DNA from 2 places in the Variovorax sp. 10L421 genome. Region 2 is predicted to be linked to the other one. Evidence: riboswitches for the same ligand, from Rfam matches in the RefSeq annotation. Region 2 holds a riboswitch; the other holds the start of a gene.
What was found. A riboswitch is a leader RNA that binds a small molecule or an ion and turns the genes downstream of it on or off. The one in region 2 is predicted to bind S-adenosylhomocysteine.
Positions count from the first base shown of each region.

Region 1: another riboswitch for S-adenosylhomocysteine. It lies ahead of ahcY (adenosylhomocysteinase); the one in region 2 lies ahead of metH (methionine synthase).

Region 1 covers NZ_JBFTJJ010000008.1:110,111-114,279, reverse strand. Annotated here, with positions in the region: gene AC1DFC_RS13355 (TlyA family RNA methyltransferase) at 1-769, opposite strand, end outside; gene ahcY (adenosylhomocysteinase) at 780-2,219, opposite strand; S-adenosyl-L-homocysteine riboswitch at 2,285-2,353, opposite strand; gene AC1DFC_RS13345 (hypothetical protein) at 2,502-4,169, shown strand, end outside.
Region 2 covers NZ_JBFTJJ010000027.1:57,550-61,718, forward strand. Annotated here, with positions in the region: gene metH (methionine synthase) at 1-2,210, opposite strand, end outside; S-adenosyl-L-homocysteine riboswitch at 2,290-2,365, opposite strand; gene AC1DFC_RS25285 (PACE efflux transporter) at 2,432-2,869, opposite strand; gene AC1DFC_RS25290 (LysR family transcriptional regulator) at 2,972-3,898, shown strand; gene AC1DFC_RS25295 (SH3 domain-containing protein) at 3,911-4,169, opposite strand, start outside.

The DNA of each region.
Region 1 (4,169 bases), on a different contig from region 2:
CAGCGCGAACGGCGTGAATGAAAAACTCGCGGTTGCCGTCGCCCCCGGCGATCGGGCTGTCGAACCATTGCAGCACCCGCAGGCCCAGCGCCTTGCAGGCATCGTGCAAGCGCTTCTCGACCACCGCGTACATCGACTCGTCGCGCACGATGCCGCCCTTGCCGACCTGGCCGGGCTGCAGCTCGAACTGCGGTTTCACCAACATCAGCAGGTGGCCGTCGTCGGCCAGGAACTCGACGACCGCCGGCAGCACCAGCGTGAGCGAGATGAACGACAGGTCGCCGACGATCAGGTCGAAGCGTGGATCGAATGGTTCCCCGCCCTCTTCCTGCAAGTCGTCAGCCGAGAGCGCGCGCGCATTGACGCCTTCGATGGGGACCACGCGTTCGTCCTCGCGCAGCTTCGCATGCAGCTGCCCGTGGCCGACATCCACGCCGACCACTTTGGCGGCGCCGCGCTGCAGCAGGCAGTCGGTGAAACCGCCGGTCGACTGGCCCACGTCGAGACACACTTTGCCGGAGGGATCGACACCGCTCACGGCAAGCGCGCCTTCGAGCTTGAGCCCGCCGCGCGACACATACCGGGCCTCGGCCGCATCGACCAGCTCGAGCTCGGCCGATTCGGGCACGTCGTCCTTGTTTTTGGCGACGGAACGCCACGCGTCGCTGGTGCCCGCGTCGCGCCATCGCAAGCCGCCGGCGATGAGCCGCACAGCCTGCGAACGCGACGCGGCCAGGCCGCGCTCTACCAACAGTTGATCGGCGCGCATGCGCTGTCGATCAGTAGCGGTACGTGTCCGGCTTGTACGGACCGTTCTTGCTCACGCCGATGTAGGCGGCCTGCGCGTCCGTCAACTCGGTGAGCATGGCGCCGACCTTCTTCAGGTGCAGGCGCGCGACCTTCTCGTCGAGGTGCTTGGGCAGCACGTAGACCTTGCCGGCCTGGTAGGCGTCGGGCTTGGTGAACAGCTCGATCTGGGCGATGGTCTGGTTCGCGAACGACGACGACATCACGAAGCTCGGGTGGCCCGTGCCGCAGCCCAGGTTCACGAGGCGGCCCTTGGCCAGCAGGATGATCTTCTTGCCGTCCGGGAAGGTGATGTGGTCGACCTGCGGCTTGATTTCTTCCCACTCGTACTTCTCGATCGACGCGACGTCGATCTCGTTGTCGAAGTGGCCGATGTTGCAGACGATGGCCTGGTCCTTCATCTTGACCATCGTGTCGTGCGTGATGACGTCCTTGTTGCCGGTGGTGGTCACGAAGATGTCGGCCTTGTCGGCGGCGTATTCCATCGTCACGACCTTGTAGCCTTCCATCGCGGCCTGCAGCGCGTTGATCGGGTCGATCTCGGTCACCCACACCTGCGCCGACAGCGCGCGCAGCGCTTGTGCCGAGCCCTTGCCCACGTCGCCGTAGCCGGCCACGCAGGCCACCTTGCCGGCGATCATCACATCGGTCGCGCGCTTGATGCCGTCGACCAGCGATTCGCGGCAACCGTACAGGTTGTCGAACTTGCTCTTGGTGACCGAGTCGTTCACGTTGATGGCGCGGAACAGCAGCGTGCCCTTGGCGCTCATCTCGTTCAGGCGGTGCACGCCGGTGGTCGTCTCTTCGGTCACGCCGATGATCTCGGCCGACTTGCGGGTGTACCAAGTGTTGTCCGCGGCCAGCTTGGCCTTGATGGCGGCGAACAGGATGCGCTCTTCCTCGCTGGTCGGGTTGGCGAGCACGCCCAGGTCCTTCTCGGCGCGCTGGCCCAGGTGCATCAGCAGCGTGGCGTCGCCGCCGTCGTCCAGGATCATGTTCGGACCTTCGCCCTTCGAGCCCTTGGGGCCGAAGTCGAAGATGGCGTGGGTGTAGTCCCAGTAGTCCTTCAGCGACTCGCCCTTGATGGCGAACACCGGCGTGCCCGCAGCGGCGATGGCCGCGGCGGCGTGGTCCTGCGTCGAGAAGATGTTGCACGAGGCCCAGCGAACGGTCGCGCCCAGGGCTTGCAGCGTCTCGATCAGCACGGCCGTCTGGATGGTCATGTGCAGCGAGCCCGTGATGCGTGCGCCCTTGAGCGGCTGTGCCTTCGAGAACTCCTCGCGGATGGCCATCAGGCCGGGCATCTCGGTTTCCGCGATCTTGATTTCCTTGCGGCCCCAGGCAGCGAGGGACAGGTCGGCAATCGCCTGGTCGGCGGTCGAAACGGGGGTGGGCTTGAGAACGGCGCTCATGGGAACTCCAACAAAACTGGTTTGAAAGATGCCACTGCCTACGGGGAAAGACTCACCGCGAGAACAGCGGGTGAGCGTGGTTGCGATGTGGTCCGAGCCTCACGCCTGGCGGCGCTGCAACGCTCCTCGGAACGGCGGATTGTAGACGGGGCGGCCGGTCCTGCAAGGCGATAGAGGTTTGTCGGGATTTTCACAATCGCGCAGTAAAGACACTCTGTTACGATAAATCGAGGATTGCAAGCGGAGGGCTTGCATAGAACAAACACCAACAAGGGAGTCGCCATGAGGTCTCGGACACAAGTCCTGGTTGCATGTCTGGCCGGCCTGCTGGCAGCCTGCGGCGGAGGTTCCGGCGGATCAGCCTCAGGCGGCCTCGGCGGCGCCGGGCTGTCGTCCGGTTCTTTGAAGACCGATACCGCATTGCAGGCGGTGAGTTCCGCGGAGGCCGAGCCTTCGCTGATCGCAGAAGGTGTCGACCCCAACACACCGAAGCAGGCGCGCCTCGACCTCTCCGGGCGAGCACCGGGCGATGCGCGCAACGGCGTCTACCGCATTTACGCCGCCAACGGCTCACAGCAGATGCTGTCGATCAATTTCGACACCATGAGCTACACAGTGACCGACGGCACAGGCGATGCGACCTCGGGCAGTTTCATCAACGACGTCGCCGAGACCGGCACCTACGTTTTTCTGAACAGCCGAGTGGCCGGCAGCGTGAACAATGCGCGCTTTCGGATTGCGCAGGACGTGGTGGTCGGTGGCTTCCCGTTCGCTGCGCCTTACTCCAATCCGGCGACCTACGCCGTTCAACCGTTCCTCGCAGTCCGTTCCTTCGTGACCGATGCGGCGCAACTCGATGGCACGTACAACCGCTTCGGCATCAGCCGCAGCAGCCTCGGCGTTGCGGACTCCCAGATCCTGCAATTAAAGATCTCGCAGAGTGGCCGTCTGCTCGAGATGTGCTTCGACAACGCCATCAACCGGATCGAGAACTGCCCCCAGTCTTCGAAACGGTCGTACACCATCACGGCGGATGCTTCCGGTCTCTGGCGTGGCACGAACCCGGCCGACACCACCGACCAGCAGACCTTTCGCATGGCGCGTATCGGTGACCAGAACGTCTATCTCACCGCCGGGACGTCGTTCAGCCCGTCCAACCAACAGGCGCTGCGCATCGGCCTTCAGGATTCGACGGCATGGCCCGCCAGCCGGGCAATCGGCTTGTCGACGGAAAAAACCTGGGGCGTAAACAATCTGAGCAGCGCGCTGTCGACGCGCCGGAGCATCACGCCGGACGGCGTTTTCGGCACCCTCGAACTGCCCATCACCACGATGGGAGGAGGACCTGACGGTATCCGCGGACTCAACCTGTCCGGCGACCATAAATACTACGTCATGCAGAACGGCCTGCTCTCCGTGATCGTCGGAACACGCAACGCCAACACCCAGGGCTACATCCAGATCAATCTGCTCGACACCGGTGCCGAACAGGATGCGCGAAACGGTCGCTACAAGGTGTTCGCAACCAACGGAACTCGGCAATGGCTCGCGCTCAACATGGACACAGGGCGCTACGAGATGACGGACAGCGCCGGCGCGGTCAGCGCGGGCACCCTTGCCAGCGACCCATCGGAAAGCGGCACGTATGTCTTCACCAGCGACCGGATCACGAGCGCGGCGAACACCGCGCGCTTCCGCCTGGCCACAGACACGGTCGTCGGAGCCTTCCCATTCGCCGTCACTCAGGCGGCAACGACGAGCTATGCGGTGCAACCCTTCGTCGCCTCGCGCGCCCTCGAAACAGACGCGGCCGCGCTGGACGGGGTCTACAACCGCTTCGGTATCGATGTCGCGTCGGCATCCGCCAGCTCTACGATCTCGCAGTTCCAGATATCGAGCAACGGCTCGACGCTGATTCGATGCACCAACAACACGATCTACAAGATCAGC
Region 2 (4,169 bases):
ACGCCGCTGTCCTTCGGCGCCACGAAGTCGGCGAGGCAGCGGCTCGGGCGCATCACGCCGTCGATCACCTGCTTCTCGGTCTGCTGGCGCATGCCGTACCAGGTGAGCGCGACTTCGCTGCGCGTCTCGTCGGTGTAGAGCTCGATGTCGTCGTCGTTCACCGTGTTGGCGGGCCAGAAACCGACCACGCCGCTGGCGCTGAGCCAGCGGCCTTCGATCAGGCGCTTGAGCATGCGCTGGCCGTCGGCGTACACGCGCACGGCCTCGGTGCCGACGATCTCGTCCTTCAGGATGGCGGGGAACGGGCCGGCCAGGTCCCAGGTCTGGAAGAACGGGCCCCAGTCGATGTACTTGGCCAGCTCGGTGAGGTCGAAGTTCTTGAACACGCGCCGGCCGATGAACTTGGGCACCGGCGGCAGGTAGTTCGCGAAATCGACGGGCGTCTTGTTGGCGCGTGCCTTCGCGAGCGGCCACATGGGCACCTGCTTCTTGTTGGCGTGCTGCTGGCGCACCTTGTCGTAGTCGGCGTTGATCTCGTCGATGTAGGCGGTGGCCTGATCGCTCAGGAGCGACTGCGCCACGCTCACGCTGCGCGAGGCGTCGGGCACGTAGACCACGGGGCCTTCGTAGTGCGGCGCGATCTTCACGGCCGTGTGCACGCGGCTGGTGGTGGCGCCGCCGATCAGAAGCGGAATCTTCTTGATGCGGAAGTGGTCGTCCTTCTGCATCTCGCCGGCCACGTACTGCATCTCTTCGAGGCTCGGCGTGATCAGGCCCGACAGGCCCACGATGTCCGCACCCTCGACCTTCGCCTTCGCAAGAATTTCGTGGCACGGGACCATCACGCCCATGTTCACCACTTCGAAGTTGTTGCACTGGAGCACGACGGTCACGATGTTCTTGCCGATGTCGTGCACGTCGCCCTTCACGGTGGCGATGATGATCTTGCCCTTGGTGCGCACGTCGCGGCCCGCGGCCTCGTCCTGGCGCTTTTCTTCCTCGATGTAGGGAATGAGGTGGGCCACGGCCGACTTCATGACGCGGGCGGACTTCACCACCTGCGGCAGGAACATCTTGCCCTGGCCGAACAGGTCGCCCACGATGTTCATGCCGTCCATCAGCGGCCCTTCGATCACGTGCAGCGGGCGGCCGCCCTTGGCAAGGATCTGCTGGTAGGCCTCTTCCGTGTCTTCCACGATGAAGTCGGTGATGCCGTGCACCATCGCGTGCGACAGGCGCTGGTTGACCGGCACCGGGTTCTCTGGCGTGCCGCGCCATTCGAGCTTCTTGCTGTCGTCTTTCGCACCGCTCTTGGCGGTCTCGGCCACCTCGACGAGGCGCTCGCCAGCGTCGGGACGGCGGTTCAGCACCACGTCCTCGACGCGCTCGCGCAGCTCGGGTTCGAGGTCGTCGTACACGCCCACCATGCCGGCGTTGACGATGCCCATGTCCATGCCCGCCTGGATGGCGTGGTACAGGAACACGGTGTGGATCGCCTCGCGCACCGGGTCGTTGCCGCGGAAGCTGAAGCTCACGTTGCTCACGCCGCCCGAGACCTTGGCGCCCGGCAGGTTCTGCTTGATCCAGCGCACGGCGTTGATGAAGTCGACCGCGTAGTTGTCGTGCTCCTCGATGCCGGTGGCAATCGCGAAAATGTTGGGGTCGAAGATGATGTCCTCGGGCGGGAAGCCCACCTCGTCCACCAGGATGCGGTAGGCGCGCTCGCAGATCTCGATCTTGCGTTCGTAGGTGTCGGCCTGGCCCTTCTCGTCGAAGGCCATGACCACGGCGGCGGCGCCGTAGCGCTTCACGAGCTTGGCCTCGTGCTTGAACTTGTCGACCCCCTCCTTCATGGAGATGGAGTTGACGATGCCCTTGCCCTGGATGCAGCGCAGGCCGGCCTCGATGACCTCCCACTTCGAGCTGTCGACCATCACCGGCACGCGCGCGATGTCGGGCTCGCTGGCGATGAGGTTGAGGAAGCGCACCATCGCCGCCTTGCTGTCGAGCATGGCCTCGTCCATGTTGATGTCGATCACCTGCGCGCCGTTCTCGACCTGCTGGCGCGCCACGGCCAGGGCTTCTTCGAACTGGCCGTTCAGGATCATCCGCGCGAAGGCCTTGGAGCCGGTGACGTTGGTGCGCTCGCCGATGTTGACGAACAGCGTGCCCGCTCCGATGGCGACCGGTTCGAGGCCGGACAGCTTCATGGGCGGGGGAACAACGGGGGCGGAATCGGGGGTAGCTGGAGCGGGAATCTGGGACATGGCCTCACCTGCGGAAGAGTCGGACAGGCGAGCGTCGTTGTCGCCCCAAGCCTGACGGCCGGCCTGCGAGGCCCACCGCTGCAACGCTCCTTGGGAAGTGGCGCATTTTAGGTCGATTCAACCGGCCAAGGTAAAAGCCCCCGTTTCCGCTCCCGCCCGCCGGCTCAGGCGGGTTGCGCCTCGCCCATGGCCGAAGCCGGCAGGCCGAACACGCGATCGAAAGCCCAGTTGAAGACGAAGGTGTAGACCAGGAAAAACACCACCAGCCCCAGGTCCATCACCAGCGCCTGCCAGAGCGACACGCCCAGGCCCCAGGCGAACATCGGCACCAGGAAGGCGATCAGCCCGCCCTCGAAGCCGATGGCATGGGCGACGCGGCGGCGCACGCTGCGCCCGCGCACGGCCTGGCGCGACTCCCAGCGCTCGAAGAGCGCGTTGAAGACCAGGTTCCAGATCACCGCGATGACCGAGGCGGCCACCGCCAGCACGCCGGAATGGCCCAGGCCGGCGTCCGTCATCAAGGCCAGCCCGGCGCTGGCGGCGACGATGGCGATGCCTTCGTAAAGGGTGATGTAGACGATGCGACGCTGAATGCCCTGCATGACGCTTTTCTCCTGGTTCGTGGCTGCGATGTCTGGACTTTATGTGTCACCCGCTGATATAAAAAGTTAACTTGTTTCAGTTTTATTGAAAGATCGGGCGCCATGGCCTTCTCCAGCGACAACATCGAAGTCTTCCTGGCCGTGATCGACCACGGTTCTTTCTCTGCCGCGGCGCGGGCGCTGCGCAAGGTGCCATCGGCGGTCAGCATGGCCATCGCCAACCTCGAGGCCGAACTCGCCCTGCCGCTGTTCGACCGCAGCGGCCGCGAGCCCCAGCCCACGGCCGCGGCACGTTCGCTGGAGCCTCAGGCGCGGCTGCTGGCGGCACAACTCGGGCAGCTCCAGGTGCAGGCGCTGGCGCTGACCCAGGGGCTGGAAGACCGGCTCACGCTGGCCATCGCGCCCGAACTGCTGGCCGCGCCCTGGAGCGGCCCGCTGGCCGAACTGGCACGCGAACACCCGCTGCTGCAGGTGGAGGTGCTGGCGGCCCCGCAAGCGGATGCATTGGCGCTGCTGCACAGCGGTCGCGCGCAGCTGGCGCTGGTGTTCGAGCGCCCGAGCCTCGACGGCCGCGAAGGCTTCCAGGAAGTCGGCAGCGACCTGATGGTGGCTGTGATGGCGCCCGACCACCCGGTGCTGCTCGCGGCGCCGGGCGGCCGGCTGCGTGAGGAGCACCTGACGAACACCCGGCAGATCGTCGTGGCCGGCCGCGACCTCGCCAACAGCGATCCGCGCTTCGTGTTCGCGCGCCACGTCTGGCGCACCGACAACGCGCTGGCCGCGCTGAGCCTGATCACCGCCGGGCTGGGCTGGGGCTGGCTGCCACGCAATTTCGCGCGGCCGCACGTGGCGGCCGGGGCGCTGGTCGAGATTCCGTTCGAGAACCTCAGCAACGGGCTGGACCTGTGGGTGGACGTCGTATGGTCACGTGAGCGCCCACTTGGGCTGGGAGCCCAGCGCTTCGTGGCGCTGATAGGGAAAGACCGGGTAGCCCCCGGCGAGTGCAGCCCCAAGACCGGCGGAAACTAGCTGCCGGCCTCTTCAGCGGTCGTGGCCGCGGCCGCCGCCATGGCCACCGCCATGACCACCCCCGTGCCCGTCGCCATGGCCACCCCCGCCATGACCGCCACCCCCGTGCGGTCGTCCGCCGCCACCCCCGGGATGCGAATGCGGCATGCCAGGCGCCGGCCCCGGACGGAAGCTCGGCTGCGGCCGCGGCGGCCTGATGCCGGGGTCCGGCGGCGGACGGAATCCAGGGCCCGATGGCCGGAACCCGGGGCCAGGCTGCCAGGGACGCGGC